One region of the Plantibacter sp. VKM Ac-2885 genome, then DNA from elsewhere that is predicted to be linked to it. Evidence: predicted binding sites of a transcription regulator. Region 1 holds the regulator's gene; each other region holds the start of a gene.
What was found. Region 1 encodes HrcA, which represses chaperone genes, less so after heat shock. Its sites were predicted from a motif close to TTNGCACTCGNNNNNNNCGAGTGCNAA; they were not measured.

Region 1 (10,464 bases):
CTCCTTCTCCTCGTCGGGCTCCGCGTGGTCGTACCCGAGCAGGTGGAGCACACCGTGGCAGGTGAGGAGCTGGAGCTCGTCCATCGTCGAGTGCTTCGCGGCGGCCGCCTGCGTCTCGGCGACCTGCGGGCAGAGCACGATGTCGCCGAGCAGCCCGGGCGGCGTCGGGTTCTCCTCGGTGCCGGGACGGAGCTCGTCCATCGGGAAGCTCAGGACGTCCGTCGGTCCGGGCTCGTCCATCCACTGGACGTGCAACTGCTCCATGGCGCCCTCGTCGACCAGGACGATGGCGAGCTCGGCATCGGGGCTCACGTGCATCGCGTCGAGCGCGAACGACGCCAGGGCGAGGATGCGCGATTCGTCGACGGCGACGCCGGACTCGTTGTTGATCTCGATGGTCATGAGCGTCCTCGCTTCGGCTGGTGGTCTCTGGCTGCGCCGCGACGCTCGGCACGGTTGGCGAACTCGGCGGCCTGCTCGCGTTCGAACCGCTGCGCCTGTCGGACGGCGTCGTACTCGCCGTAGGCGTCGACGATCCGACCGACGAGGGTGTGGCGGACGACGTCCTCGCTCGTGAGCTGGGCGAAGTGGATGTCGTCGACGTCCTTGAGCACGCGGGTCACGAGTCGCAGACCGGACGCACCGGTCGGCAGGTCGATCTGCGTGACGTCGCCGGTCACGACGATCTTGGACCCGAACCCGAGCCGGGTGAGGAACATCTTCATCTGCTCGGGGGTGGTGTTCTGCGCTTCGTCGAGGACGATGAACGAGTCGTTGAGGGTACGACCGCGCATGTAGGCGAGCGGCGCGACCTCGATCGTCCCGGCCGCGAGCAGCTTCGGGACGATCTCCGGGTCCATCATCTCGTTGAGCGCGTCGTAGAGCGGACGCAGATACGGGTCGATCTTGTCCGTCAACGTGCCCGGGAGGTACCCGAGTCGCTCGCCGGCCTCGACGGCCGGGCGCGTCAGGATGATCCGGTTGACCTCCTTGCGCTGCAGAGCCTGCACCGCCTTCGCCATCGCGAGGTAGGTCTTGCCGGTACCGGCAGGGCCGATGCCGAACACGATCGTGTTCTCGTCGATCGCGTCCACGTACGCCCGCTGCCCGACGGTCTTCGCCTTGATCGTCTTGCCACGCGAGGTGAGGATGACCTGCCCGAGCACCTCCGACGGGGAGGCCGAGCCGTCCTGCCCGAGCATGCGGGCGGAGGTGCTGACCTCCGCCGGCCCCGGGTCGTGTCCTTCTCGGACCATGGTGATGAGTTCCTCTACGAGTCGTCTGGCGGCGTCGGCCTGCGGCGCCGGGCCGGTGATGGTGATCTCATTGCCGCGCACGTGCACCGAGACACCGGGGTGTTCGCGCTCGACGGTCGTCAGGAGTCGGTCCTGTGGGCCGAGGAGACGGACCATGGCGAGCCCGTCCACCAGGAGGACGTGCTCGACCTCCTCCGTCCGCGCCGCAGCGGGGCGGTCCGGGTTCGAGGACTCAGGCTCCGCCAAGGGTGCCCTCCTGCAGAGAGCCGCCGAGGACATGCGCGTGCACGTGGAAGACCGTCTGGCCGGCGGACTCACCGGTGTTGAAGACGAGTCGGAACTCGCCACCCGTGTGCTCCTTCGCAAGCGACGACGCCACCTCGACCATCTCAGCGAGCAAGGAGGGGTCGCCAGCGGCCAACTCCACGACGTCGCGGTACTCGGCGGTCTTCGGGACGACGAGGAGGTGCACGGGCGCCTGCGGTGCGATGTCGGCGAACGCGATCACCCGATCGGTCTCGGCGAGGAGGGTCGTCGGGATCTCCCCCGACACGATGCGGCTGAATACCGACGATGCTTCACTCATGTCCACCAGTCTAAGGTTCGTGGCGGCCTCATGCGCGGGCTGGTGGATCGTCACCACCGACCGAGCAGCACGTTGAGCGCGGCGATCGCCGCAGGCCCTGCCGTCGAGGTGCGCAGGACGCCCGAGCCGATCCGGACCTCGATCGCGCCGGCCGCTTCGAGCCGCTCGCGCTCCGCCGGCGAGATGCCGCCCTCCGGACCGACGACGAGCACGAGCTCCTCGGCGAGCAGCGCCGACGGGTCGAGCTCCGAGAGCGCGAGTGCCGCACTGGGTTCGAGCACGAGGACAGTCCGGCCGGCGACGATCGACGCGAGTCCGCGGGTGTCGACGACCTCGGCCACCTCGGGCACCCGGGCACGGATCGACTGCTTCGACGCCTCCCGCACGATGAGCTGCCAGCGCGCACGGCCCTTGACCGCTTTGTCGCCCTGCCATCTCGAGATGCTGCGCTCGGCGCCCCACGGGACGATCCGGTCGACACCCAGCTCGGTCGCCGCCTGGATGGCGAGTTCGTCGCGATCACCCTTGGCCAGCGCCTGCACGAGGACGAGCCCGGGACGGTTCTCCGGATGCACCACGACCGACTCGACGCGGATCTCCAACTCGCCCGGCTCGCTGCGCACGACCGGTCCGGTCGCGATCAGGCCCCGGCCGTTGCCGATCGACGTCGTCTCGCCGACCCGCAGCCGACTCACGGCGACGGCGTGCTTCGCCTCGGGACCGCGGAGGATCACCGAGTCGCCGACACCGGTCGATTCGAGATCCTCGCGGAGGTACAGCGAACTCATCTCAACCGACGCCGTGGAAGCGGTCGCGGATCTTCGCGAACAGACCCTGCTGGAACTGCGCGAGCGCCGGAGCACCCTGGCGTCGTCCCGAGGCGAAGCTCTTGATCAGCTCGCGTTCGCGGTGGTCGAGCTTCGTCGGGGTGACGACCTGGACGCCGATCTTGAGGTCGCCCCGGCTGTTCCCGCGAAGGCGCGTGACTCCGCGGTCCTTGACCGTGATGACCTCCGAGCTCTGCACGCCCGGCCGCAGCTCGACCTCGACGTCGCCGTCGAGCGCGTGGACGGTGACCTGGCGGCCGAGGATGGCGTCGGTCATCGGGACTTCGAGCGTGCACAGCAGGTCGTCGCCGTCGCGGCTGAAGACGTCGTGGTGCTTGACCTTCATCTCGAGGTACAGGTCGCCGTTCGGGCCGCCGGCCGGGCCGACCTCGCCACTCCCCGGCATCTGCAGACGCAGACCGGTGTCGACGCCGGCCGGGATGTCGACCGACACGGTGCGGCGGGCACGGAGCCGACCCTGACCCTGGCAGGTGACGCACGGCGTCGCGATGATCGTGCCGTAGCCGCGGCAGGTGCCGCAGGGTGCCGACGTCATGACGTTGCCGAGCAGCGAGCGGACGGCCCGCTGGATGGAGCCGGTGCCGTGACAGATGTCGCAGGTCACCGGTGAAGTACCGGGCTGGCAGCAGGAGCCGTTGCAGGTGCTGCAGAGCACGGCGGTGTCGACCTCGAGGTCGCGGTGGGTGCCGAAGATGACCTCGTCGAGGTCGAGCTCGACGCGCAACAGGGCGTCCTCGCCGCGTGCGCGGCGGGACTTGGGTCCGCGCTGCTGTCCACCCCCGCCGAAGAAGGTGTCGAAGATGTCGCCGAAGCCGCCGAACCCGGCGTCGCCACCACCGAACCCACCAGCCTGCGGACCGAGGTCGTACTGCTGGCGCTGCTTGGGGTCGCTCAACACGTCGTAGGCGTGCGTGACCTCCTTGAACCGCTCCGAGGCGTCGGAACCCGGGTTCACGTCGGGGTGCAGTTCGCGTGCGAGGCGGCGGTACGCCTTCTTGATCTCTTCGGGCGTCGCCTCCTTGGCGACACCGAGTGCTGCGTAGTGGTCGGGGTAGTCAGCCACTGAGGGCCTTTCGTTCGAGGTGCGGAAGGTGTTGGGGGACGCGACGAGGATGCGTCACTCGGCGTCGAGGATGCGCGAGAGGTACCTGGCGACGGCGCGGACCGCAGCCATGTTGCTCGCGTAGTCCATTCTCGTGGGGCCGAGGACGCCGAGCCGGGCGATTTCGCCACCAGAGGAACGGTAGTTCCCGGCGAGGACACTCGTGGTCTCGAGGCCGAACGACGCGTTCTCCCGCCCGATGCTGGCGACCACGCTGTCGCGCTCGGACTCCATCTCACCGAAGAGCCGAAGCAGCACGACCTGCTGCTCGATGGCGTCCAGGACCGGATAGATGCTGCCGGGGAAGTCGTCCTCGGTGCGGGCGAGGTTGGCGGCGCCGGCCATGACGAGGCGGTCCTGGCGCTGCGCCGACAGCTGCTCGCGCACCGCGTCGACGATGCGGACGGCCGCCGCGCGGTCGAGGTCGGCGATGTCGGCGGGGACGTCGCCGATCGCGTCGTGGGCGTCGAGGAGTGGACGGCCCGCGACCGCCTCGTTGCACAGCGAGCGGAGCCGCGAGATGAGGTCGTCGTCGACCGGGCTCTCCGTCTCGATGAGCCGCTGCTCGACGCGGCCGTTGTCGAGGATGATGACCGCGAGCACACGGTTCGGGGTGACGCTCACCAACTCGAGATGCCGGACGCGTGCCCGGGAGAACATCGGGTACTGGACGAGCGCGACCTGGTTCGTCAACTGTGAGAGCAGCCGAACCGTGCGGTGCAGGACCTCATCGAGGTCGCCGGACGCGCCGAGGAAGGTCTCGATCGCCGTCCGTTGCGCGTTGTTCAGCGGACGGCGGTCGGCCAGGTGGTCGACGAACATCCGGTAGCCCTTGTCGGTCGGCACCCGGCCGGAGGAGGTGTGGGGAGCGGCGATGAGCTCTTCGTCCTCGAGCTGCGCCATGTCGTTGCGGATGGTGGCTGCGGAGACCCCGAAGGAGTGGCGGTCGACGATCGTCTTGGAACCGACGGGCTCACGCGAGGCGACGTAGTCCTGCACGATGACGCGGAGCACTTCGAGACCGCGATCCGACACCATCTCGATCTCCTCCCGTCATCCACCCCGGAGCACCGACCATCAGCACTCGAAGACCCTGACTGCCAATCATATCGCGGCCTCCGCGCAGCCGTCCCTTGCGCGGCCCCGTGCCGCGGGAATACCGTTGGCCGCAGGCGTGGGTCCCTGATGAGCAACACCTGGTGCGATACGCTCAGCTGGACCAATTGAATATCACTCTCCGTGAAAGGTGCGAAGATGTCCGATCCGAACGCTCAGCCGCCCGTCGACCCAGCGAAGGGCGGGTCGGTTCCGCCTGCAGGAGACGGCGCGACGCCCCCTCCCGCAGCTCCGCAGCAGCCGCCCGCAGGCGCCTACCCGCCCCCGCCCGCCGGTGGCTACGCGCCGCCGCCGCCCGCTGCCGGCTCCTACCCGCCGCCGCCCGCAGGCGCCCCGCAGTACCAGCAGCCCTACGCCGCCGCTCAGCCCATGAGCCCGTCGGATGAGAAGCTCTGGTCGACGCTCATCCACATCGGTGGGATCTTCTTCGGATTCATCCCGCCGCTGATCGGCTACCTGGTCCTCAAGGACCGCGGCCCGTTCATCAAGGCGCACACGCTCACCGCGCTGAACTTCCAGCTGACGATGCTGATCGCGCTCGTGGTCGGCTCGATCCTGACGATCGTCGTCGTGGGTCTGTTCATCATCATCGCCGTGTACGTCGTCGTGATCGTATTCAGCATCATCGCCGCGATCAAGGCGAACAAGGGCGAGCTGTACAACTACCCGCTCACGATCCAGTTCATCAAGGCCTGATCCGTCGAGTCGCACGAGAACAGCCCCGTCCGGTCCGCCGGGCGGGGCTGTTCTGCGCCTCGGGCAGGGTCAGTCGCCGACCAGACGGCGGACGACCGCGTCGGCGAGGAGCCGTCCGCGGCGCGTGAGCTCCAGCCGTCCGAGGAGGGCCTGCCGTGCGTCGACCAGTTCCTCGGCGATGAGCCCGGCGACGGCCGTGCGAGCCTCGGGGGCGAGCGTCCGGATCGGGATGCCGTCCCGTGTGCGAGTGAGCAGCAGGATGCGTTCGAGTTCCCGGGTCTCGTCGTCCAGGGTCTCCCGGCCGGCGGCCGGCGACTCCCCCGCCGCGATCCGCTGGGCGTACGCCGCCGGGTGCTTGACGTTCCACCAGCGCACCCCGCCGACGTGACTGTGCGAGCCCGGGCCGACACCCCACCAGTCCTCGCCGGTCCAGTAGGAGAGGTTGTGTCGGGAACGGTGCGTGTCGTCCGTCGCCCAGTTGCTGACCTCGTACCAGCCGTAGCCGGCCTCGGTGAGCAGGTCGTCGGCGAGCTCGTACATGTCGGCCTGCAGGTCCTCGTCGGGGGTCCCCACCACGCCCGAGCGGATCTGGCGCGCGAGTTTCGTCCCGGGTTCGACGATGAGCGAATAAGCCGACACGTGGTCCGGAGCGCAGGCGATCGCCGTCTCGAGTGAGACGCGCCAGTCGGCCAGGGTCTCCCCCGGCGTCCCGTAGATGAGGTCCAGGCTGACGCCGAGGCCGGCCTCGCGAGCCCACTGCACGACGAGCGGCACCCGAGCCGGATCGTGCGTGCGCTCGAGGGTGGCGAGCACACTCGGCACCGCGGACTGCATCCCGAAGGACACCCGGGTGAATCCGGCTTCGGCGAGCGTGCGGAGGTAGGCGGCGTCGACGGAGTCGGGGTTCGCCTCGGTCGTCACCTCGGCGCCGGGAGCGAGGTCGAAGTTGTCCGTCACGCCACGGAGCATCCGGACCAGGTCGTCAGCGGGGAGGAGCGTCGGTGTACCTCCACCGAAGAACACGGTCGAGACCGGTCGGTCGGGGACGGTCGACGACGCCAGGACGGACTTGCCGAAGCGGAGTTCTGCGACCGCCTCGTCGGCGTAGTCCGACTGCTTCGCGCCACGGAGCTCGGTCGCCGTGTAGGTGTTGAAATCGCAGTAGCCGCACCTGACCCGGCAGAACGGCACGTGCAGGTAGACCCCGAAATTGCGCTCGTTGGCACCGACGGCCGCCGTCGCCGGGAGGAGTCCGTCGGACGGGGCCGGATCGGCGAGTGGAAGGGCGCTCGGCACGGTCCGTCGCTCAGACGCCGCGCGACGGCAGGAGCGCGCGGAGGTAGGCGTCGTTCATGGTCTTGCGGCGGCGCTTGGAGCCGACGAGCTTCGCGGCACCCTTCGTCGGGCGGAAGAACGAGCGCACGACGATCCAGACGGAGTCGTCCTCGCGCTGCTCGATCGTGAAGGACTGCTCACCGCTCTCCGGATCGCCCTCCATCGTGCCGATGGCCAGACTCACGTGACCCGGCTCCTCGGTGACGGAGATGACGCGATGCGGCCCGACGAGCGGTTCCCCGCCGACGGTGCCGGCGAAGACGACCGTCGTGCCCGGCGTGATGAACGGCGTGCCGTCCTCGGCGAAGCGCTGTTCTTGGTGCGTCTCGATGGGTTCCAGCGGCGTCCCGTCCTCGGCGAAGGCGATACCGCCGTACTGCACGCCCGTGCCGGGGTGCACCTCGGAGATCTCCACGCCGCTCGAGCGGTGCAGTCCCCAGGTGAGGAGGGCGCTGCTCGCGAGGGCGAACCGCTCCTCACCGCTCCCGAGGCGGAACTCGTCCTCCGACGGCACGTAGCCCTCCGGCGGGTACTGCATGAGGTCGGTCCGCTGGGTGGCGCCGACGGCCGCGTAGTCGACCGCCTCATCCTCGAACGAACTGCGTCGTGCGTTCACTTCTTGTCCTTCGTCTCCACGTCCCCTGAGAGCGCTGCGATGAACGCCTCCTGAGGCACCTCGACCTTGCCGACCATCTTCATCCGCTTCTTGCCCTCCTTCTGCTTCTCGAGGAGCTTGCGCTTGCGGGTGATGTCACCGCCGTAGCACTTGGCCAGGACGTCCTTGCGCATGGCACGGACCGACTCGCGGGCGATGATCCGCGCACCGATGGCGGCCTGGATCGGCACCTCGAACTGCTGGCGCGGGATGAGCTTCTTCAGGCGCTCGGTCATGAGCACACCGTAGGCGTACGCCTTCTCGCGGTGGACGATGGCGCTGAACGCGTCGACCTGGTCGCCCTGCAGCAGGATGTCGACCTTCACGAGGTCGGCGGCCTGCTGACCGGAGGGCTCGTAGTCGAGCGATGCGTACCCCTGCGTGCGGCTCTTCAGGTGGTCGAAGAAGTCGAACACGATCTCACCGAGCGGCATCGTGTACCGCAGTTCGACGCGGTCCTCGCCGAGGTACTCCATGCCGAGCAGCGCACCTCGACGACTCTGGCAGAGTTCCATAATGGTGCCGACATAGTCCTTGGGGGCGAGGATGCCCACCTTGACCATCGGCTCAGACACCTCGAGGATCTTGCCGGAGGGGAACTCGCTCGGGTTCGTGACGGTGACCACCTGCTTGTCCTCCGTCTTCACCTCGTAGGTGACCGACGGTGCCGTGGCGATGAGGTCGAGGTCGAACTCGCGCTGCAACCGCTCGGTCACGATCTCGAGGTGGAGCAGGCCGAGGAAGCCGACGCGGAAGCCGAAACCGAGGGCGACGGAGGTCTCCGGCTCGTAGTTGAGCGAGGCGTCGGAGAGCTTCAGCTTGTCGAGCGCGTCGCGGAGGATCGGGTAGTCGCTGCCGTCGATCGGATACAGACCGGAGAAGACCATCGGCTTCGGGTCGGTGTAGCCCGGGAGGGCGTCGGTCGCCGGCTTCACCGCGGTCGTGACGGTGTCGCCGACCTTCGACTGCCGGACGTCCTTCACGCCCGTGATGAGGTAGCCCACCTCACCGACGCCGAGGCCCTTCGTGGGCGTCGGCTCCGGCGAGCTGACGCCGATCTCGAGGAGGTCGTGCACCGCGCGCGTCGACATCATCTGGATGCGCTCACGCGGACTCAGCTGGCCGTCGATCATGCGGACGTAGGTGACGACGCCACGGTAGGTGTCGTAGACGGAGTCGAAGATCATGGCACGCGTGGGTGCGTCCGGGTCGCCCACCGGGTTCGGGATGCGGCCGACGACGCGGTCGAGGAGTTCCTCGACACCCATACCGGTCTTGCCGGACACCCGTAGGACGTCTTCGGGCTTGCCGCCGATGAGGCTCGCGAGCTCCTTCGCGTACTTGTCGGGGTCTGCCGCCGGGAGGTCGATCTTGTTGAGCACCGGGATGATCTCGAGGTCGTTCTCGAGGGCGAGGTAGAGGTTCGCGAGTGTCTGCGCCTCGATGCCCTGTGCGGCGTCGACGAGGAGGATCGCGCCCTCGCAGGCGGCGAGCGACCGCGAGACCTCGTAGGTGAAGTCGACGTGCCCGGGGGTGTCGATCATGTTGAGCGCGAAGGTCTCACCGTTGAGCGACCACGGCATGCGCACGGCCTGGCTCTTGATGGTGATGCCGCGCTCGCGCTCGATGTCCATGCGGTCGAGGTACTGCGCCCGCATGTCGCGGTCCGAGACGACGCCGGTGATCTGCAACATGCGGTCCGCCAGGGTCGACTTGCCGTGGTCGATGTGGGCGATGATGCAGAAGTTCCGGATGAACGCCGGGTCGGTCGATGCCGGCTCGAGGGCCTTCACTGCTTGGGGGCTCACGCGTTCCTCGGGGTCAGGGGTGGAATCGGGCAACCCTCATTGTCCCACGGCGGGGAGCACCCATGCTGCGGTACCCTGGATTGCCAGAACTCAGCCCGACTGGTAATGTTGCCTGTTGGCTTGCGTGTGAGTTGAGACCACACGAGAACTCGCTTGAAGACGCCCTCTTCCGTCCGACGGCACCGAACATCATTTCCTCGAACCGAAAGTTGACCCAACGTGGCAAACATCAAGTCGCAGATCAAGCGCATCGGCACCAACAAGAAGGCCAACGAGCGCAACAAGGCCGTCAAGAGCCAGCTGAAGACCGCCATCCGCGCAACCCGTGAGGCCGTCGTCGCCGGCGACAAGGCTCAGGCTGAGTCCGCTCTCAAGCTCGCCTCGAAGAAGCTCGACAAGGCCGTGAGCAAGGGCGTCATCCACGAGAACCAGGCAGCGAACCGCAAGTCGGCCATCGCCAAGCAGGTCAACGCGCTCTAAGCGACACCAGCTGCAAGGCCCCGGCGTTCCTCGGAACGTGCGGGGCCTTTCGCGTTCCCGGAGCACACCGGTCCCGGAGCACACCGGTCCCTGAGCACACAATCGGTCCCTGAGCACACAACCGGTCCCTGAGCACACAACCGGTCCCTGAGCTTGTCGAAGGGCATCCCGCCCGCCACCACGGCCCGCTCGGCGGGCTACCGCTCCGACAGATCGACCCCGCGTGCCGCGATGACGCCGACGAGCCGTTCGAGTGCGAACACCGGGTCGCGGCTCGCGCCTTTCACGCCGGCGTCGGTCTCGGCGAGCATCTGCACCACGCGGCCGATACCGGCGTCCGTCCAGCCGGACAGGTCCCGACGGGCGCGGTCGACCTGCCATGGCGCGAGGCCGAACTGCTGCGCGATCTGCCCGGACCCGCCGCGTGCCGACGACACCTTGGCCATCGTCCGGATCTTCATCGCGAACGCGGCGACGATCGGCACGGGGTCGGCACCCGAGTCGAGCGCCTGCCGCAGGGCGAGCAGTGCTTCCCCGTGTCGTCCGGCGATCGCGGCGTCGGCGACGTCGAACGCGCTCGTC
Region 2 (10,464 bases), 530 kb from region 1:
AGCGAGTCGTGTCATGGTTCGGGCTGAAAGACGCACTGGCCCCGTCCTGCGGGCGTCCAGTCACGGCTTCACAACGTTTCGTCCGAACATGCCGCGAGGCACATACACGCTCCAGAGCCACCTCCCCCCCCCTCCCACAGCGATGCAGGCGAAACGACGCAGGGCGCCTCCCGAAGGAGACGCCCTGCGCAGGTGTTGCTGTCGGACTTAGAAGTCCATGCCACCGGTCGGGTCGCCGGCCGGAGCCGGGTTCTTCTCCGGCTTGTCGGCGACGACGGCCTCGGTGGTGAGGAACAGACCGGCGATCGATGCTGCGTTGAGCAGCGCGGAGCGCGTGACCTTCACCGGGTCGTTGATGCCGGCAGCGAGCATGTCGACGTACTCTCCGGTCGCGGCGTTGAGGCCGTGTCCGACGGGCAGGTTGCGGACCTTGTCGGCGACGACGCCGGGCTCGAGGCCCGCGTTGAGCGCGATCTGCTTGAGCGGAGCGTCGATGGCGACCTTGACGATGTTCGCACCGGTCGCCTCGTCACCGACGAGCTCGAGCTTCTCGAACGCGGTCTTGCCGGCCTGGATCAGGGCGACGCCACCACCGGCGACGATGCCCTCTTCGACGGCAGCCTTCGCGTTGCGAACAGCGTCCTCGATGCGGTGCTTCCGCTCCTTGAGCTCGACCTCGGTCGCTGCACCGGCCTTGATGACCGCCACACCGCCCGCGAGCTTGGCGAGACGCTCCTGGAGCTTCTCGCGGTCGTAGTCGCTGTCGGTGTTGTCGATCTCCTTGCGGATCTGCGAGACACGACCGGCGATGGCGTCGGCGTCGCCGGCACCCTCGACGATGGTGGTCTCATCCTTGGTGATGACGACCTTGCGGGCACGGCCGAGCAGGTCGAGTGTGACGGTCTCGAGCTTGAGGCCGACCTCCTCGGAGATGACCTGGCCACCGGTGAGGATGGCGATGTCCTGCAGCTGAGCCTTGCGGCGGTCGCCGAAGCCCGGAGCCTTGACGGCGACGGACTTGAAGATGCCACGGATCTTGTTGACGACGAGCGTCGCGAGAGCTTCGCCGTCGACGTCCTCAGCGATGATGAGGAGCTGCTTGCCCGACTGGATGACCTGGTCGACGATCGGCAGGAGGTCCTTGATCGCGGAGATCTTCTGGTTGGCGATGAGGATGTAGGGGTCCTCGAACACCGCTTCCTGGCGGTCGGGGTCGGTCACGAAGTACTGCGACAGGTAGCCCTTGTCGAAGCGCATGCCCTCGGTGAGCTCGAGCTCGGTGCCGAAGGTGTTCGACTCCTCGACGGTGACGACACCCTCCTTGCCGACCTTGTCGATCGCCTCGGCGATGATCTCGCCGATGGTGGTGTCGCCGGCGGAGATGGAAGCGGTCGCAGCGATCTCCTCCTTGGTCTCCACCTCCTTGGCGTTGGCGATGAGCTCGACCGTGACGGCCTCGACGGCCTTCTCGATGCCGCGCTTGAGGCTGATGGGGTCGGCGCCTGCGGCGACGTTGCGGAGGCCCTCGCGGACGAGCGCCTGTGCCAGCACGGTCGCCGTGGTGGTGCCGTCGCCGGCGACGTCGTCGGTCTTCTTGGCGACCTCCTTGACGAGCTCCGCGCCGATCTTCTCGTACGGGTCGTCGAGTTCGATCTCCTTGGCGATGGACACGCCGTCGTTGGTGATCGTGGGGGCGCCCCACTTCTTCTCGAGGACAACGTTGCGACCGCGCGGCCCAAGGGTGACCTTGACCGTGTCAGCAAGAATGTTCAGTCCACGCTCGAGGCCGCGACGGGCCTCCTCGTCGAAAGCAATGATCTTAGCCATGTGTGTTTTTCGTCCCTCCCGGACGTCATGAACGTTGTTAGCACTCAATGAGTACGAGTGCTAAGTCGATTCTGGCACTCAGGGGGTGGGAGTGCAAGTGAGCACCGGCGCCCTGAGCGAACTCCCGGGAACAGCCCCGGAACGACGAACGACGCCGCCCACCGAAGTGGACGGCGTCGCAGGAATCGCGTACCTGATCAGCGGCTACGCCAGGCGCACACCCTCGGCCTGAGGCCCCTTTGCTCCAGTGCCGACCTCGAAGACGACCGCCTGGCCCTCTTCCAAGGACTTGTAGCCGCTCATGTCGATCGCCGAGTAGTGGACGAAGACATCCTGTCCACCGTCGTCGACCGTGATGAAGCCGAAGCCCTTCTCAGCGTTGAACCACTTGACGGTTCCGTTCGCCATTTCATACTCCCATTGCTGCGTGCTCGCAGGCATCGACTGTTGCCGAACCCGGACCTGCCATCCGGGATCGGGACCCCGGTGACCACCCTGCGCCGAAGTGGACCCGGGGGCGAGTCGAGACGGGACGGGATGAGCGGCCAGTTCCAGATACTAATCCGGAGCACCGCGCGGATTCACCCCGAAATCGACAAACGGGGCGGAGTGATACGACAACTCAACATGGAGGAAACACTCCGGAAACACGGCGTGCCGGCGACCCGAGCGATCGACCCGCTCCAGCCGCGCTCAGGCGGCAGGCTGGTAGTCCGCGCCGACCACGACGACGATGCGGAGGACCGGCGCCTCGCCCTCCTCGACGGGGATCGCGTACGTGTCCGTGATCTGGATCGGGATGCCGCCGAGCGCGTTCGCGATGGCGCGGGCGACGCCCTCCTGCGACGGATCCTGGTAGTAGACGCCGCTCGTCGTGACGTCCTCCGTGCTGGCGTCGCTCGTCCCGATCTGCTGCGTGAAGCCGGCAGCCGCGATCGCTGCCGCCGCCGATGCGGCGAGGCCGGCGGTGGGTGTGCCGTTCAGGACGAGGATGCTGGCCGCGGGGTCGACGACGGGGGCAGCCTCGGTCGGGGTGGGGGTCGGCGTGGGCGTGGCGCTCGGGCTCTGCGAGCCGCCGAAGAAGTCGATCCGGTCGTTCAACCCGAACAGGGCGAAGGTGCCGACCCCCACGAGTACGAGCGTGGCGACCACGGCGACGAGGAAGGCGATCCAGCCGCGTCCCTTGGGAGCAGGGGCACGGTGCGCGCCGACGCGCTTGAGGTCGGGGACCTCGTCGAAGCGGTCGGGCGGGAAGGATTCAGCCATGGTGTGGTCTCCGAGAGCTGCTCAGCCGTCGGTGCGGGGAGCCGAGGCTCCTCGCGCCGAGAGTCGGGCGTCGCGGGTGCGCTGCAGCCGCTTGATCAGCATGGGGTCGTGGGCGAGGGCGGACGGCGAGTCGATGAGCGCGCCGAGCAGTTGATAGTACCGGGCCGGGGACAGGGCGAAGCGGTCGCGGATGGCGGCCTCCTTGGCCCCGACGTGCTGCATCCAGTGGGACTCGAACTCGAGGATCTCGAGCTCGCGCTGGTCGAGGCCTCCCGTCGGCGTCGACGCGTCGTCATCGGCAGGCGTGCGCGACGCTGGCTGCATGCTCATCTCCTGCCGATCGGTGCCGATGCGGCGACCGTGGAGTCATGCTCCGGTCCGCCGTCGTCCAAGTCTATTCAGCCGATGCCCGCCGGGCCGCATCCACCCCGGCGAGGGCCGACGTTCACCGGGAAGGATCAGGCTCGGTGCAGTGTTATGGAATACGTCGGGAGCCGCATGCACGAGGCAGCCCCGCACGTAGGATGACCGAGACGAATGGAGCAGCATGACGTACGACGTGTCGAAGACCGATGAGCAGTGGCGCGAGGAACTCACGCCGGAGCAGTATCAGGTCCTCCGCGGAGCGGCGACCGAGCGGGCCTGGACCGGTGAGCTCCTCGACGAGTCGCGCGCGGGCCTCTACACCTGTGCCGCCTGCAACGCCGAACTCTTCAAGAGTGGTACCAAGTTCGATTCCGGCTGTGGATGGCCGAGCTTCTACGAGTCCGTGAACCCCGAGGCGGTGCAGCTCATCGAGGACCGCACCCTCGGCATGGTGCGTACCGAGGTCCGGTGCGCCAACTGCGGCTCGCACCTCGGCCACGTGTTCGACGACGGCTTCGGGACGCCCACCGGCGACCGCTACTGCATGAACTCGATCGCGCTCAACTTCGCCGCGGCCGACACCGCCGAGCCGACGGAGTGACCGAACCGGTCGAGCGTCCAGTCCTCGCCGCCGTCGCCGGGCGCCGTTCGTGGTCCAAGGTCACCGACGTCGCTCCGAGTGACGCGGAACTCCTCGAGGTCCTCGGGGCGGCCGGTCGAGTGGCCGACCACAGTGCCCTGCGTCCGTGGCGGGTCATCACCCTCCGCGGCGACGACCGGGTGAAGCTCGGCCGGGCGCTCGCGAAGGCGGAGGGCGACTCGAAGCCCTCGACGAAGCCGCTCCGCGCGCCCCTGTTGCTCGCGGTCGTCGTCAGCGTGAAGAAGTCGAAGGTGCCCGCCTGGGAGCAGGAGGCGGTCGCGGCCGGAGTGGCCCACATGGTCAGCCTCCTGCTCGACGACGCCGGGTGGGGCGTGTTCTGGCGCACGGGCGGCGCCACTCGCGCCAAAGCGGTCCGGAAGGCACACGGTCTGAAGAAGGGCGAGGAGCTCCTCGGCTGGTTGTACGTCGGAGGGAAGCCGGGTAACGCTCGCACAGGGCGCCGCAAGACGATCAACGCGAAGGCGCACCTCAGCTCCATGCCCTGAGGACGGAGTCGCTCACGGCATCCGACGGCTCGACTCAGTCGGCGGTTGACGATGCCGTGGGACGACGCCTGAACCGCGCCGATGCGATCGCCACGGCGGCGAACGCGAGGAGTGTCCCGATGACCGTCGCGACATGCACGCCGCCGTCGTCGGTGGGCAGGAGCACGTCGAGGGCGAGCGCACTCAGGGTCTGACCGGCCACCGTGCCGAGGCCGAGGATGAGCACGCCCGTGTGCTGCACGAGGAACGCCGCCACGGCGATGAACACGCATCCGATCGGGCCGCCGAGGTAGAGCCACCACTCCCCCGGGAGCGGTCCGGGCGGCGCCACGATGACCGCGTGGAGCACGGCGGCGATGACCAGCACGACCGTTCCCACGATGAAGTTGATGAACGTGGCGGCGAGCGTGCTCTGCGCCCGCATCTTGACCCGTCCGTTGACCGCCTGCTGCCAGCCGATCCCGATGCCGGCGAGGAGCGGGAGGACGAGCAGTCCGAGTGGGATGCTCCCGCCGAGCTCGCCCGAGACCGCGACGCCGACTGCGACGAGGGCGACGACCGCCCCGAGGACGCGCTGGACGCTGAACCCGACGACACCTCCCGGGCCGAAACCGATCCGGTCGAGCACGAGTCCGCTCGCCGTCTGGCCGGCGACGACCGCGACCGTGAAGAGGGCGACGCCGAGCGTGGCGGCGGTGAGCCCCTGCGAGAGCACGAGGAACGCGCCGGCACACCCACCGAGCACCGTCCACCAGGGCATCTCCCTGCGTCGGACGGCACCGGCCACCGTGGAGAGACCGCGACGACCGGTACGGGACAGCGCCAGTCCGACGGTGAGGATGATCAACCCGCCGCCGAACGAGATCGCAGCTGCGGTGAACCCATCGCCGAGTCGCGCGCCGAGCTCGCCGTTCAACCGGGCCTGCACCGCGATGAAGGCACCGCTGACGACGGCGATGAGGAGCGCGAGCGGCGCTGGGACACGGGTCACGGGAGGGTTCCTTCCAATGAGGAACCGCCCACTCAGCAGGCTGAGCGGGCGGTTCTCGGCTGGAGCCGACGACGGGACTTGAACCCGTAACCTACGCTTTACAAGAGCGTTGCGCTACCAATTGCGCCACGTCGGCCGACAGGGGCTGGCCCCGGTCCCGTCCATCCTACGATGACGGCGGATCAGCCGTTGGTCACGGGCGACTCGCTGGCACCCGGCGTCGGCGTTCCGGTGGAGTAGCTCTCGCTTGAGACGGCGAGGACGAAGGCCGCGAACTGCTCGGCATCGGTGAGCGAACCCGTGTACTGCTTGCCGTTCACCAGGATGGTCGGCGTCCCCTCGACCTTGGCGACGTCGGTGCCGGGCAGCGGGCCGCTGCGCGCACGGTCGGTCGAGTCCTTCACCCACGACTTGTAGGTGCCGTCGTCGATGCAGGCGTTGATCTTCTTCTCGCCGCCGGAGATGACTCCCTTGGCGATCGACTTCAGCTCGGCGTCGGTCAGGCCCTCGGTGTTCTCCTTGGGCTGGTTCTCGAACAGTGCGGTGTTGAAGGAGAAGAAGTCGTTCGGCGAGTACTCCGCGACGCAGGCGGCCGCGTTCGAAGCGCGCAGCGAGTACTGCGTCCCGAGCGACAAGTTGCTCAGCGTTGCGAGGGGGTGCACCGTGTACGTCGCGGCGCCGGCCTCGAGCCAGCCCTTGACCTGCTCCGCGTTCGTGGTCTCGAACTGACCGCAGTAGGGGCAGAGGAAGTCCTGGTAGACGGAGATCTCGACGCCGTCGGCGGCGGGGGTCTCGGTGGCTGCCGGCGTCTCAGCCGGGGCGGGCTCCGCGGGGGCGGCCGGATCGGTCGCGCTCGGCGTCGGCGTGGACGCACTGGCCGGGGCTCCGACCAGCTGCAAGCCGGCGGAGACGGTGAAGCCGTCGTTCTTCGCCGCGGTCGGGACCGGTCCGGCGGGCTTGATCGACGTCACGATGATGACCGCCACCACCGCCACGATCGCGAGCGCACCGAGCACGATGCCGCCCTGAAGCAGCACCCGGTTGCGGCGGTCGCGGCGCTTCTGCTGCTCGCGCAGCACCCGCGCCTTCTCGCGTGCCGCGTCGCGTCGTTCGTTCTTGGTCGGTCGGTTCTGCGATCCAGCGCCAGACATTGATCCTCGTTTCGGGGGGCTCGCGCTGCGGAGACGAGGCAGCGCCAAACAGAGTAATCGTAGACCTGCCGCCTGAGAGAGGCCCAAACCAGGCCGGGAGCCGGCTGTGCGTCCACCGAGAGATCCGCTGGTCGCTGGACCTTCCATTCACAGGTGGTCGTGGCATACTGGAACGGCGAACCGGCCATCGATGACGGGTTCGCGTCCATTCACAACGGATCGTCCGGCACGTACCTGCCGGTGAAGGAGAACAACCATGGCGTCTGTGACGTTCGACAACGCAACCCGTTTCTACCCGGGTGGCACTCGCCCCGCGGTCGACAAGCTGAACCTCGAGGTCGCCGACGGCGAATTCCTCGTCCTCGTCGGCCCGTCCGGCTGCGGCAAGTCAACCTCCCTCCGCATGCTCGCCGGCCTCGAAGAGGTCAACGACGGCCACATCTTCATCGGCGACCGCGACGTCACCGACGTGCCGCCGAAGGACCGCGACATCGCGATGGTGTTCCAGAACTACGCGCTCTACCCGCACATGACCGTCGCCGAGAACATGGGCTTCGCGCTCAAGATCGCCGGTGTCGGCAAGGAAGAGCGCGCCACCCGCGTGCTCGAAGCCGCCAAGCTCCTCGACCTCGAGGACTACCTGACCCGCAAGCCGAAGGCGCTCTCCGGTGGTCAGCGTCAGCGCGTCGCGATGGGTCGAGCCATCGTCCGTCAGCCCCAGGTCTTCCTCATGGACGAGCCGCTGTCGAACCTCGATGCCAAGCTCCGCGTCCAGACCCGCACCCAGATCGCGTCGCTGCAGCGTCGTCTCGGCGTCACCACCGTCTACGTCACCCACGACCAGACCGAGGCGCTCACCATGGGCGACCGCATCGCGGTCCTCAAGGACGGCATCCTGCAGCAGGTCGGCACCCCGCGGGACCTCTACGAGAAGCCGAACAACGTCTTCGTCGCCGGCTTCATCGGCAGCCCGGCCATGAACCTGTTCGAGGGTGAGATCGCCGACGGCGGCATCAAGCTCGGCGGATTCATCATCCCGGTCGAGCGCGAGATCACCGATGCCGCTCCGTCGAAGAACGTCACGGTCGGCGTGCGCCCCGAGGACATCACCGTGTCCAGCAACTCGGGCTCCGGCATCGAGGTGACCGTCGACCTCGTCGAGGAGCTCGGCGCCGACGGCTACCTCTACGGCCACACCGACGTCTCCGGCAAGCGCACCGACATCGTCGCCCGCGTCGACGGTCGCAACCACGCGCACATCGGCGACACCGTGTTCCTCGCGCCGACGCCGCACCACGTGCACGCGTTCGACTCGGCATCGGGTGAGCGTCTGGGCAACAAGCCGGTCGTGTCCTCCTCGATCTAGTTTCCCGCCGACGATGGTCGAGCGGTCGGTCTCCGATCGCTCGGCCATCGTCGTTTTCGCTTGTCCAGTCTCAGCACGACGATCCCCGAGGAGCGCTCCGCACCATGTCCGGCGCATTGAACATCACCGCTGCCACCGTCGACCCGGCGCTGCTCGACCTCCCCTGGGAGCTCCCCCTCGAGAACTGGCCGAATGAGGCCATCGCCTCGCTCCCGAAGGGCATCTCGCGCCACCTGGTCCGGTTCGCGAACCTGTCCGGCTACGTCATCGCCGTCAAGGAGACGACCGCGGAGATGGCGAAGGGTGAGTACGACATGCTGCGCACCCTGCAGCGCCTCGACATCCCCTGCGTCGACCCGCTCGCGGTCATCACGAACCGGAGCGACCGCAAGGGCCGCGAGCTGCCGAGTGTGCTCGTGACGCGGCACCTGAAGTTCTCACTCCCCTACCGTGCGCTCTTCCAGGGCACCCTCCGGCCCGACACCGCGACCCGCCTCGTCGACGCGCTCGCCGTCCTCCTCGTCCGCCTGCACATCGTCGGCTTCTTCTGGGGCGACGTGTCGCTGTCGAACACCCTCTTCCGACGCGACGCGGGCGCTTTCGCGGCCTATCTCGTCGACGCCGAGACGGGCAAGCTCTACGAGGGCGGGCTGTCGAACGGGCAGCGTGAGAACGACCTCGAGATCGCCCGGGTGAACATCGCCGGCGAGCTCCTCGATCTCGAGGCCGGCGGACGAGCCGACGCCGAACTCGACCCCGTCACCGTGAGTAACGGCATCGTCGCCGCCTACCGGTCCCTCTGGAAGGAGCTCACGGGCTCCGAGTCGTTCGACGCGTCCGAGCGCTGGCGCATCACCGAGCGCGTCCACCGCCTGAACGAACTTGGCTTCGACATCGAAGAACTCGCGATCAAGACGACCGACGAGGGCTCGACCGTGCGGATCCAGCCGAAGGTCGTCGACGCCGGGCATCACCAGCGCCGCCTCCTGCGGCTCACCGGGCTCGACGCGGGCGAGAACCAGGCGAGGCGGCTGCTCAACGACCTCGACGCCTACTCGGCCTCGTTCGGGAAGGACGGGTTCGACGAGGAGATGGCGGCGCACGAGTGGCTCATCCGCGTGTTCGAACCGGTGGTGAAGGCGATCCCCCGCGAACTCCGCGGCAAGCTCGAGCCCGCCGAGATCTTCCACCAGCTCCTGGAGCACCGCTGGTTCCTCGCGCAGAACGAGGGTCGCGACATCCCTCTGGCGGAAGCCGTCGGTTCCTACGTGAACACCGTCCTGCGGCACCGCCGCGACGAGGCGACCATGATCGTGCCACCGACCGAGGCGATCAGCATCCCCGCCGCCATGACCGGACCAGTGGACTGGCGAGACCTCGTCTGATCGGGTCCGTCACCTCGGCTGACGCCAGACAGGCCCTCGGAACGGAGATCCGTTCCGAGGGCCTGTCCTCGTTCGTGCGACGCGAGCGCCGGTCGCCTACTCGGCGTTACGGCGACGCGCGATCTCGTACAGCGTCACGCTGGCCGCGATCCCGGCGTTGAGCGATTCGGTCGAGGCCGAGATCGGGATCGACACGACCGCGTCGCAGGTCTCGGTGACGAGGCGGGACAGACCCTTGCCCTCGCTGCCGACGACCACGAGGATCGGCTGGTCGGCGAGTTCGAGCCCGGGAAGGGAGACGTCGCCGTCGCCGTCGAGACCGATCACGAAGACGCCGCGCTCCTTGAACGCCTTGAGCGTCTGGGTGAGGTTGGCGGCCATCGCGACCGGCGTCCGAGCCGCCGCGCCGGCCGAGGTCTTCCACGCGGAGGCGGTGAGGCCCACGCTCCGGCGCTGCGGCAGGATCACTCCGTGACCGCCGAAGGCTGCGGTCGATCGGATGATCGCACCCAGGTTGCGGGGGTCGGTGATGCCGTCGAGGGCGATGAACAACGGGTTCTCGCCACGGGAGATGACCTGGTCGAGCAGCTCCATGGGGTGCGCGTACTCGTAGGGCGGCACCTTGATGGCGAGGCCCTGGTGCACGCCGTCGAACCCGGCCATGCGGTCGAGCTCCGGACGCATGACCTCGAGCACCGGGATCCCGCGTCGGGTGGCGATGCTGAGCGCCTCCTTCACCCGGTCGTCCATCTCGATGCGGGTCGCGACGTACAGCGTGGTGGCGGGGATCTTCGCGCGGAGCGCTTCGAGGACGGAGTTGCGGCCGGTGACGACCTCGGACTCGTCGCTCGACTTCTGCTTGGTCCGGCCGTTCGTGGACGGGCGTCCGTTCTGTCCGGCCGCCTGCTTCGGCTTACCGGTGCCACCGGAGGCCGCGTAGCGCTCCTGCGCAGCCTTCCGCTTGCC
Region 3 (10,464 bases), 650 kb from region 1:
CACGGGTACTATCTCGTCGCGACGGAGGTCGACGCCGACGACGCGACACTCGCGGGCTACGGCGGTCTCTTCGCACCGTCCCGGTCCGACGACGCCGACATCCAGACCATCGCCGTCGCCGAGCACGCTAGAGGACGAGGGCTCGGACGACTCCTCATGCAGGCGCTCATCGATCAGGCCCGGCAGCAGGACGTCACCCAGGTCTTCCTCGAAGTCAGGGCCGACAACCCCGTGGCGATCACGCTGTACCGGAGTCTCGGCTTCGAGGAACTCGGCGTCCGCCCCGGCTACTACCAGCCGGACGACGTCGACGCCATCGTCATGCGACTCACGGTCCAGCCGAGGCCGCCCATGCCCGCCCACGGCCAGTCCCCGCTCGACCAGACCGACCAGCACCCCGGGAGCATCGCGTGAACCGTGCAGAACCGCTCGTCCTCGGCATCGAGACGAGCTGCGACGAGACCGGGATCGGCATCGTCCGCGGACACCACCTGCTGGCGAACACCATCGCCTCGAGCATGGACGAGCACGCACGGTACGGCGGCGTCGTCCCGGAGGTCGCCGCTCGCGCCCACCTCGAGGCCCTCGAGCCGACGCTCGCGGCGGCGCTCGCCGAGGCCGGCATCGCCCTGGCCGACCTCGACGCCGTCGCGGTGACCAGTGGCCCCGGCCTGTCCGGCGCACTCATGGTCGGCGTCGGTGCAGCGAAGGCGCTCGCCGTGTCCCTGGGCAAACCGCTGTACGCCGTGAACCACCTCGTCGGGCACGTCGGCGCGGACGTCCTCGACTCCGAAGACGGGACGATCGAGTACCCGACGATCGCCCTGCTCGTGTCCGGCGGGCATACCTCCCTGCTCCTCGTGCGGGACCTCGTGTCGGACGTCGAACTCCTCGGGGAGACCATCGACGACGCGGCGGGCGAGGCCTTCGACAAGGTCGCGCGCATCCTGGGTCTGCCGTACCCGGGCGGGCCGCAGATCGACCGGGCGGCCGTCGGCGGCGACCCGAAGGCGATCCGGTTCCCCCGCGGACTCAGCCTGCCGAAGGACATGGAGCGGCATCGCTACGACTTCTCCTTCTCCGGCCTGAAGACGGCCGTGGCACGCTGGGTCGAGGCGAAGCAGGATGCCGGGGAGCCGGTCCCCGTCGCGGATGTCGCCGCCAGCTTCCGCGAGGCCGTCGTCGACGTGCTCGTCTCGAAGGCGGTCAAGGCGTGCACCGAGCTCGGCGTGCCCCGCCTGCTGCTGGGGGGCGGCGTCATCGCGAACGCGCGGCTCCGCGAGGTGGCGGCCGAACGCACCGCCTCGGCCGGGATCGAACTCCGCATCCCGCCGTTGCAGCTGTGCACGGACAACGGTGCGATGATCGCCGCGCTCGCCGCGCAGCTCATCTCCGCCGGACACGAGCCGTCGTCGCTCGACTTCGGCGCGGACTCGACCCTGCCGGTCACCGAGATCCAGGTGCACTGACCGCTCGACGAGCCGTCTCGCGGCCGTCGACCGGGTGCGCAGACCTCGGCGCATAGGATGGGCCGGTACCCGGTCACGGATCGAAGGAGCGGCGATGGATCAGCACGAGCACCCCGACGGACGACCTCAGCACCAGGACGGTGCGGTGGACGGGCAGTCGCGCCCGCCGCAAGCCGAGCAGCCGAACGGGCAGCCGCAGCAGCCGTGGGGGCAGCAGCCCCAGCCCCAGGCCCAGCAGCCCTGGTCGCCGTACCAGCCGCCACAGCCCTCCCAGCAGGCCGGCGTCGCGCCGCAGGGCCAGCAGCAGCCGTACCAGCCTCAGCCCTACGGCCAGCAGCAGCCGCACCAGCCTCAGGGTCAGGCCTCCCCGCCACCCACGGACTGGCAGCGCGGCGCCGGCGCGCCCGTCACGCCGCCGACGCACCCTGCCCAGCAGGGGGCGTCCCCCTCGGCGCCTCCGGCGGGTTGGCAGGGCGATCACGCGACCTATCTCCAGACGGTGCCGACGGCGGTCTACCAAGCGCCGAGCCAGGGTGGCTACGCCGCGTACCAGCAGTCGCAGACGCAGACCCCTGCCGCGTCGACCGGGACCTCGCGGAGCACCTGGTCGCTCATCACCGGTGTCGTCGGGCTCGTCGTGTCGGTCTTCGTCGGTTGGGGCTTCCCCCTGTCGATCGCCGCGATCGTGCTCGGGTTCGGAGCCAGGCGCCGCGAGCCGCAGGGCCGAGGTCGCGCCCTCACCGGCCTCGTGACCGGGTTCGTCGGCCTCGCCTGCTCGGTCGGCTGGCTCGTCTACAGTGTCGTCGTGATCATCGGCTACGTCTCGACCTGATCCTCCACAGGCGCTGCGGCCCGGCGGACGCCGTCGGGTCAGGCGTCGGCGGCCGGCGTCACCCGTTCGACGAGCAGCGCACTGTGTTTGCCGGCGATCCTCGTGAGGATGATCGTGGCCGAGCCGTCGCCCTTGAGTGCGAGACGCTTCCGGAACGCCGCGGGGTCGACGTCGACGCCGCGTTTCTTGATCTCGAGGACGCCGATCCCGCGATCACGCATGGTGCGCTTGAGGACCTTCTCGTCCATCGGCAGCCGTTCGAGGACTCGGAAGGTCGTGGCGAACGGCGAGCTCGTCGCGGTGTCGGAGGTCAGGTAGGCGATGCCCTGGCCGAGCATGCCGGCCTCCAACCGGATGGCGAGGTCGCCGATGAGTCGGGCCCGGATCACGGATCCGTCGGGTTCGTGCACGTAGTCGCCGAGCTCCCGCACTGGGGCGTCGTCGGCGTCGGCCTCGGCGTGCAACTCGTGGTGGACGCCGTCCGCGAGGAGGAGCGCGGACCGTCGGACATCCGGACGGGCCAGCGGGCCGAACCAGAGCGCCATCTCGACGAGCTGTCCGTCGACCGACACCCACTGCGCCTCGGCGTCGTCGGGGATGAGGGAACGGTCGAATCCGGGCCCGAGCTTGACGCCTGTGGGAAGGCGGGTCGCCGCACCGAAGACCAGATCGAGGGACGGGGTGTAGTCGGCGGCACTCGACAGCCGCGCGGTGTCGACGTGTCCTGCGGTGCGCCGCGCGGGATCGAACCAGACCGCGTCGAAGTCGTCGAGGGAGACGTCCTCGGCGGCGGCGTTCCGCACGGTCGCCGTGGGGAACGGAGCGAGGTTGTAGCTGGCGATGGCCGCGGTGACCTCGTCGATGTCGACCGCCGTGACCTCCAGGTCGAGCGAGGCCATGGCCATCGAGTCGGCGCCGATGCCGCTGCCGAGGTCGGCGATGCGCGTGAGGCCGGCCCGGGCGAATCGCCCGGCGTGCAGCGCGGCGACGGGAAGGCGCGTGGCCTGTTCGAGCCCGGCCTCGGTGAACAGCATGCGGCCGGCGAACGGACCGAACTTGCCGACGGCCTTCTGCCTGAGCCGCGACTGCGTGAGGACCGCCGCGACCAGCTCGGGGGAGTGGCCCTCCTTGCGCAGGCGCCCGACCAGGCGGACGGCCTCGTCCTTCGTCGGGTAGGGCGGCAGGGAGTCGAGGAGCCTGAGGCCGTCGGCAGTGAGGAGTTCGACGAGTTCCGAACGGTCCATGGTCAGCGGGCCTCGGGCAGAGCTGGATGCATCCGGCAACGGTAGCAGCCGCTGATTGGCACTCGCATTGCATGAGTGCCAGAAGATGCCTACACTGGAATCAGCACTCTCGCAGTGTGAGTGCTAACCACGTCTTCGTTTCAAGAAAGAGGTCAACCGTGTCGGTCTCCATCAAGCCGCTCGAGGATCGCATCGTCATCAAGCAGGTCGAGGCAGAGCAGACCACCGCTTCCGGTCTGGTCATCCCCGACACCGCCAAGGAGAAGCCCCAGGAGGGCGAGGTCGTGGCGGTCGGACCCGGTCGCATCGACGACAACGGCAACCGCGTCCCGCTCGACGTCGCCGTCGGCGACAAGGTGATCTACTCCAAGTACGGTGGCACCGAGGTCAAGTACGCCGGTGAGGACTACCTCGTCCTGTCCGCGCGCGACGTCCTCGCAGTCGTCGTCCGCTAGTCACCAGCGCACGGATCCGGCGGCCCAGGCCGCTCAACAGCCCGAATGGCATTCGCCGTTCGGGCTGTGTCCGTTTCCGGAGGGTGTCGCGGGGAGTCGCGGGTCTAGCCTGGACCAGTGCAGAACCCCAGCGATCCAGCCGACGTCGACATCCACCCCGTCACCGTCGACGGGGGAGACGACCGACGTGCGAGTGTGGCCGTACCCCAGCAGGGGAGCCGGTCCGGACTGCTCTCGGCGGTCGCCGCCTACTGCCTCTGGGGAGCGCTCCCGCTCTACTTCATCGCCCTCGCACCGGCCGGCGCCTTCGAGGTCGTGGCGTGGCGGATCCTCTTCTCCCTCGTCTTCTGCGCCGTCCTCATCCTGGCGACCCGTTCCTGGCGTCGACTGTTCGGCATCCTCCGCCAGCGCCGCATCGTCCTGACGATGGGTCTCGCCGGAGCGCTCATCTACGTCAACTGGCAGACCTACGTCTACGGTGCGCTCAACGGCCAGGTGGTCGAGGCATCGCTCGGGTACTTCATCAACCCGATCGTGACCGTCTTCCTCGGCGTCTTCTTCCTCCGCGAGCGGTTGCGTCCGGCCCAGTGGGCCGCGGTGGTCGTGAGCGTGATCGCGGTCCTCGTCCTCGCGATCGGGCACGGCAGCGTCCCGTGGATCGCCCTCATCCTGGCCTTCTCGTTCGGCCTCTACGGCTACATCAAGAAACTCGTGGGCGGCTCGGTCGACGCCGTGTCCGGGTTGACGCTCGAGACCGTGTGGCTGATGCCGGTCGCGATCGCCCAGCTCATCGCGGTCGGCGTGACCGGTGGGCTGACCATCGGCACCGCGGGTGTCGGGCACGCCCTGCTGCTCGTCGGCGCCGGCGTCATCACCGCCGTCCCGCTCCTGCTGTTCGCGGCGGCTGCCCGCCGCCTCCCGCTCACCTGGATGGGTTTCATCCAGTACTTCGCACCGATCATCCAGTTCGTCGTCGGTGTCGCCGTCCTGCACGAGGCGATGCCGCCGGAGCGCTGGTTGGGCTTCGGTCTCGTGTGGCTGGCGCTCGCGATCCTCACCGTCGACATGCTCGTCGCCTCAACGCGGGGTCGTCGGGCCGCCGGGGCCGAACGGCGCCGCTCCACGCGGGTCTGAACAGCGGATTCCAGCGCTGATCGCGCGACCACTGCAGGAAAAGCGCGAAACAGGCCCTCCTGAGGTAACGATTTGGTCGTGTTACACGCTTGTAACGTCAACGACATTGTCCAGCGCACGTGCAGCGGATAACTTGACTCAACGGCAGCCCCTGGAGCTGCCACTCTTCTGACAAGCAAGGAGTACCATGAGCGTCTTTTCGAAGGCCACGGCCGCTCGCTCCCGCCCACGTTCCATCGTTCTCGGTGGTATCGCACTGATCGGAGCCAGCGCGCTGGTCTTGAGCGGTTGCGCCTCGAGTGGTAGCGGCGACAGCGGCAGCAGCAGCAAGCCTGCTGGCGACCTGACCCTGAAGCTCGGCACGGCGTTGCCGCAGACCGGTAACCTCGCGTTCCTCGGCCCGCCCGAGGAGGCCGGTGTCGGTCTCGCGGTCAAGGAGGTCAACGACGCCGACCTCGGCATCAAGATCGACCTGACGCTCGGCGACTCGGGTGACTCCGACAACAAGGCGTACGCGACCGAGGTCCCCCGTCTGCTCTCCGAGGGCGTCACGGCCATCATCGGTGCAGCGTCCTCGGGTGTGTCGAAGCTCTTCATCGACGAAGTCACCGGCGCAGGCGTCATCCAGTTCTCCCCGGCGAACACCTCCGCGGACTTCACGACGTGGGACGACAACGGTCTCTACTGGCGGACGGCGCCGTCCGACGTGCTGCAGGGCGAGGTCCTCGGGAACCTGATCGCGGAGGACGGCAACGCCACCCTCGGCATCATCTACCTGAACGACTCGTACGGCACCGGCCTCGCGAAGTTCACCAAGGAGGCGTTCGAGAGTGCCGGCGGTGAAGTGGTCGCCGAGCAGTCGTACAACACCGGTGACACCTCGTTCGACGCGCAGATCAGCGCGGTCAAGGCGGAGAACCCCGACGCGATCGCGATCATCGCGTTCGAGGAGACCAAGACGATCGTCCCCGGTCTCGCCGGCTTCCCGTCGGACAAGCTCTACTTCGTCGACGGCAACCTCGCCGACTACAGCGCGGACTTCGCTCCGGGCACCCTGACGGGCGCCAAGGGCACGCTGCCCGGTCTCGACACCGCGAAGCTCGGTGACTTCACCGACCGCCTCCAGGCGTTCGTGAAGGACGAGGGTGGCGAGCCGCTCAAGGACTACAGCTACGCGGCTGAATCCTACGACGCCGTCATCCTGCTCGCCCTCGCGGCGCTGCAGGCCGGTTCGACCGAGGGTGCCGACATGGCGGCCGAGCTCCAGTCCGTGTCCGGTGGTAAGGACAAGGGCGAGAAGGTGACCACCTTCGAAGAGGGTGCGAAGGCCATCGCCGACGGCAAGAAGATCGACTACGACGGCAACTCCGGTCCGATCACGTTCGACGAGAACGGTGACCCGACCGAGGCGACCATCGGTATCTACCAGTACGGTGACGACAACAAGTACACCCGCACCAACTAGTCGCCCTCGCGACTGACGAGGCCCCGGAGTGATCCGGGGCCTTCGTCGTGTCCGGCCCTATCTCTGCCCGCTGCCCCGCGTGTGGTGTGCCGTGTGTGGCGCCAGCGCGGTGCGCTGACGCGAGCGCGGGTCCAGCGCGTGAGCGCGGGTCTCCAGAGACCCGCGCTCACGCGCCTGCGGCGCGCTCACGCCGATTCCGAGCCCAGGCGGCACAGCGGGGCGCGCTCACGCCGACGCACCGCGCTGGCGACGTAAGGGGCTCCTGCTAGCGCACCGCGCTGACGGAGGGTGCGGTGCGGTCACATCGGCGCACCGCGCCGACAGCGACCAGTTGGGCGCCCGGGTCAGTCAACGGAACGCGCGTTGCAGTCCCGCGCGCTCGAGTTTCGCGGCGAGCCGGCTCGGATGGACGAGGTCCTCCCAGGTGGCGCGGACGACGGTGTAGCCGAGCGCGCGCAGCCGGTCCTCCCGATGCTTCTCCGCCAGGACGATGTCGGCCACGTCCCGTCCTTGCGTGAAATCCTCCCGCACATACTTCTGCCGGCCGTCGAGTTCGAGGATGATGCGCTCGTCCGGCCAGACCGCATCGACCACGCCGACTGGTCCGTCCGCGTCGGAGAAGGCCTGCTGCAGCACCGGCAGGGCGAAACCGAGCTGCGCGATCACGACCCGCATCTTCGATTCGCCACCGTTCGCGGCGAGGGGGTCCGCGAATTCGATCGCAAAGCGCACCTGCCGTCCTCCCCGACGGCCCGGCAGGTCTCGTGCGAGCGAGCGGAGCGCCGTCTCGTCGGTGAGCTTGAGCCGGAGGGCAGCGTCGGCGACGGCGACGGCGTCCTCGAGGCGGGCGATCCGAGCGAGATCGACGACGGTCCGAGCCGGGTCCGTGACCGCGAGCCCGTACCGCATCCGTCGGGCGACGGAGCCCTGCGTCGTGTGACGGATGATGCCGGGTGCCGAACGCCCTCCGCGATCACCGCTCGTCAGCGTGTGCACCTCGGGAGGCCACGGGCCCACGATCGGGAGTCCCCACAACCGCGCTGCCGAGTAGTGGCTGAACAGAGCGTCCTTGCGGAGCGCGACGGCCGCCGCATCGATCCGGACACGGTAGCGGTCATCGGGGGACAGGGAACTCCATATCGGTTCAGGGACGTAGATGCCCTTCCGAAGACGCACCAGGTCGCCGTCGCGGTGGGCGGCGCTCACCAGGCGCTCGGCACCGACCCGACGTGCGTCGCGGACGAGGAGGAGTCCGTTCGGGCGGAGGAGCAGGTTGAGATCGAAGGATTCCATCGCCTCACCGTGCCCGTTCGCGTCCGCCGGCACCTCGTGTCGTGGAAGCGATGTGGAGAACTGCTCCCATCCAGCCTGCGGTGGAGCGAGGGTGGAGTAGTACCCAGCGCGGTGCGCTGACGCCAGCGCGGGTCGTCGGCCTCAGCGCGGGTCGCTGTGCCGCAGTGGTGATGACTCGGCGTGAGCGCGGGTCCAGCGCGTGAGCGCGCACCTCCGGAGACCCGCGCTCACGCGCCAGGACCGCGCTCGCGTCAGCGCACCGCGCTGGCGAAAGGGGGAGGGGGAATGCACAACTCCTCCGTCCCCGTCTCAGGAGGCCGTCTTGGTACGACGGTGCCCCTCGGGGGAGGGAGGAGTTGTGGTTCGATCACCGGTCGGGATCCGGTGGCTTCTGGCCCGTCGCTCGGCACGTGGCCGGGACGAGCATGTTCGAGGGTACCGAAGTACCCGCCGACCCGCGAGTGGGGATCGCCCTGATCAGTCCTCGTCCTGGCCGAGCGTGCCCAGGTAGAGGCCGATCACCTTGTCATCCGAGAGGAGCTCGCGGCCCGTCCCGGTGTAGGCGTCACGACCCTGGTCGAGCACGTAGCCACGGTCGCAGATCTGCAGACAGCGGCGTGCGTTCTGCTCGACCATGATCGTGGTGACGCCGGCCTTGTTGATGTCCGAGACGCGGATGAACGCATCGTCCTGTCGGACCGGTGACAGCCCCGCGGACGGCTCGTCGAGGAGCAGCACATGCGGATCCATCATGAGGGCCCGCGACATCGCGACCATCTGGCGCTCACCACCCGACAGCGAACCAGCGCGCTGCTTGAGCCGCTTGCCGAGTTCGCTGAAGATCCCGGTGACGAACTCGAGGCGCTCGTTGTACTGCTTCGGCTTCTGGAACAGCCCCATCTTGAGGTTGTCCTCGATGGTGAGGCTCGGGAACACGTTGTTCGTCTGCGGGACGAACCCGACGCCGCGGGCCACGAGCTTGTTCGCCCGGAGCCCCGTGATGTCCTCGCCGTTCAGCAGCACCTGTCCGCTGCGCACCTTGACCTGTCCGAAGATCGCCTTCAACAGCGTCGACTTGCCCGCACCGTTCGGTCCGATGATGCCGATGAGCTCGCCCTTCCGGGCGGTCAGGTTGGCACTGTTCAGGATGTTCACGCCGGGGAGGTACCCGGCGGTCAGATCGGTGACCTCCACGACCATCTCGGCGGTCTTGACCGCGGTGCCGCCGACCGGCGCACCCTTCACGTCGCTCATTTCCGCTCCTCCTCGGGCTCGGCACCAGCCGCGAGCCGTTCGTCCTCGATCTCGGCGAGCAGCTCCTCGGCCGCAGCGCTGTCCTCTCCGGCGATCCTGCCGGTCACGACCCCGAGGTCGACGTCCTGATGGCTCCCGAGGTAGGCGTCGATGACGGCGGGATCCTCCATGACGGTGTCGGGCGGGCCCTCGGCGACGACGCGACCCTCGGCCATGACGACCACCCAGTCGGCGATGTGCCGGACCATCTGCATGTCGTGCTCGACGAACAGCACGGTCATGCCCTCGTCCTTCAACGCCAGGATGTGGTCGAGTAGTGACTGCGTGAGCGCCGGGTTGACGCCGGCCATCGGCTCGTCGAGCATGACGAGCTTCGGATCGCTCATGAGCGCCCGCGCCATCTCGAGGAGCTTCCGCTGCCCACCGGACAGGCTGGCGGCGTAGTCGTCACGCTTCGTGTCGAGCTTGAAGCGACGCAGGAGGTCCATCGCCTTGACCTCGAGGTCCTCCTCCTGCTTCCGCCAGAGCGGCTTCACCAGGCTGGAGAAGATGCCCTCCCCGGTTTGGCCGGTCGCGCCGAGCTTCATGTTCTCGAGCACCGTGAGCAAGCCGAGCGCCTTCGTCAGCTGGAAGGTCCGGACCTGACCCATGCGGGCGACCTTGAACGCCGGGACGCCTCCGAGGCTCTTGCCGTCGAAGTTCCACGTCCCGGTGTTCGGCTTGTCGAAGCCGGTCAGCAGGTTGAACAGCGTGGTCTTACCCGCACCGTTCGGGCCGATGAGGGCGGTGATCGCGTTGCGGGGCACCTCCAGGTGCTCCACGTTCACCGCCTGCAGGCCGCCGAAGGTCCGGGTGACCTGGTCCGCGATGAGGATCGGGTCGACCTTCTTGACGCCCGGGACGATCTCGCCGACGTGGAGGCCGGTGGTCTTGACCGGTCGCGAGGTGGGTGAGCTGTTACTTGACAAAGGTCAGCTCCTTCTTGTTTCCGAGGATGCCTTGCGGCCTGAAGATGACGATCAGCATGAGCGCGACACCGACCAGCACGTAGCGGAGCGTCGAGGCCTGCGTCGAGCTCATGAACGGCAGGACGTCCGCCTTCACGAGCGCCGGGAGGACGTTCGAGAGGAACGCCATGATCACCCAGAAGATCACCGAGCCGAGCAGTGGCCCGAAGACCGTGGCGGCTCCACCGAGGAGGAGGATCGTCCAGATGAAGAAGGTGAGACTCGTGACGTACACGCTCGGCACGACCGCGGAGGGGAGTGCCAGCACCACCCCGCCGAGTGCGCCGAAGACACCACCGACGACGAGCGCC

Region 2: a site for HrcA is predicted at 1,865-1,891, ahead of groL (chaperonin GroEL). Genes of this name have one in related genera too.
Region 3: a site for HrcA is predicted at 3,601-3,627, ahead of groES (co-chaperone GroES). Genes of this name have one in related genera too.

Annotation. Positions count from the first base shown of each region.
Region 1 covers NZ_JADKSK010000001.1:2,058,509-2,068,972, reverse strand. Annotated here, with positions in the region: gene ybeY (rRNA maturation RNase YbeY) at 1-402, opposite strand, end outside; gene ITJ66_RS09960 (PhoH family protein) at 399-1,412, opposite strand; gene ITJ66_RS09955 (HIT domain-containing protein) at 1,489-1,842, opposite strand; gene ITJ66_RS09950 (16S rRNA (uracil(1498)-N(3))-methyltransferase) at 1,893-2,630, opposite strand; gene dnaJ (molecular chaperone DnaJ) at 2,632-3,753, opposite strand; gene hrcA (heat-inducible transcriptional repressor HrcA) at 3,808-4,830, opposite strand; gene ITJ66_RS19790 (DUF4870 domain-containing protein) at 5,047-5,604, shown strand; gene hemW (radical SAM family heme chaperone HemW) at 5,674-6,900, opposite strand; gene ITJ66_RS09925 (DUF1990 family protein) at 6,911-7,555, opposite strand; gene lepA (translation elongation factor 4) at 7,552-9,402, opposite strand; gene rpsT (30S ribosomal protein S20) at 9,622-9,882, shown strand; gene holA (DNA polymerase III subunit delta) at 10,080-10,464, opposite strand, start outside.
Region 2 covers NZ_JADKSK010000001.1:1,532,144-1,542,607, reverse strand. Annotated here, with positions in the region: gene groL (chaperonin GroEL) at 208-1,827, opposite strand; gene ITJ66_RS07460 (cold-shock protein) at 2,032-2,235, opposite strand; gene ITJ66_RS07455 (LytR C-terminal domain-containing protein) at 2,521-3,093, opposite strand; gene ITJ66_RS07450 (DUF3263 domain-containing protein) at 3,115-3,417, opposite strand; gene msrB (peptide-methionine (R)-S-oxide reductase MsrB) at 3,641-4,060, shown strand; gene ITJ66_RS07440 (nitroreductase family protein) at 4,057-4,605, shown strand; gene ITJ66_RS07435 (DMT family transporter) at 4,640-5,596, opposite strand; tRNA gene ITJ66_RS07430 (tRNA-Thr) at 5,657-5,732, opposite strand; gene ITJ66_RS07425 (thioredoxin domain-containing protein) at 5,779-6,747, opposite strand; gene ITJ66_RS07420 (ABC transporter ATP-binding protein) at 7,004-8,113, shown strand; gene ITJ66_RS07415 (DUF4032 domain-containing protein) at 8,218-9,498, shown strand; gene rlmB (23S rRNA (guanosine(2251)-2'-O)-methyltransferase RlmB) at 9,595-10,464, opposite strand, start outside.
Region 3 covers NZ_JADKSK010000001.1:1,405,722-1,416,185, forward strand. Annotated here, with positions in the region: gene rimI (ribosomal protein S18-alanine N-acetyltransferase) at 1-414, shown strand, start outside; gene tsaD (tRNA (adenosine(37)-N6)-threonylcarbamoyltransferase complex transferase subunit TsaD) at 411-1,469, shown strand; gene ITJ66_RS06795 (DUF4190 domain-containing protein) at 1,564-2,301, shown strand; gene ITJ66_RS06800 (class I SAM-dependent methyltransferase) at 2,340-3,545, opposite strand; gene groES (co-chaperone GroES) at 3,704-4,000, shown strand; gene rarD (EamA family transporter RarD) at 4,196-5,134, shown strand; gene ITJ66_RS06815 (ABC transporter substrate-binding protein) at 5,322-6,599, shown strand; gene ITJ66_RS06820 (hypothetical protein) at 6,948-7,892, opposite strand; gene ITJ66_RS06825 (ABC transporter ATP-binding protein) at 8,370-9,146, opposite strand; gene ITJ66_RS06830 (ABC transporter ATP-binding protein) at 9,143-10,114, opposite strand; gene ITJ66_RS06835 (branched-chain amino acid ABC transporter permease) at 10,104-10,464, opposite strand, start outside.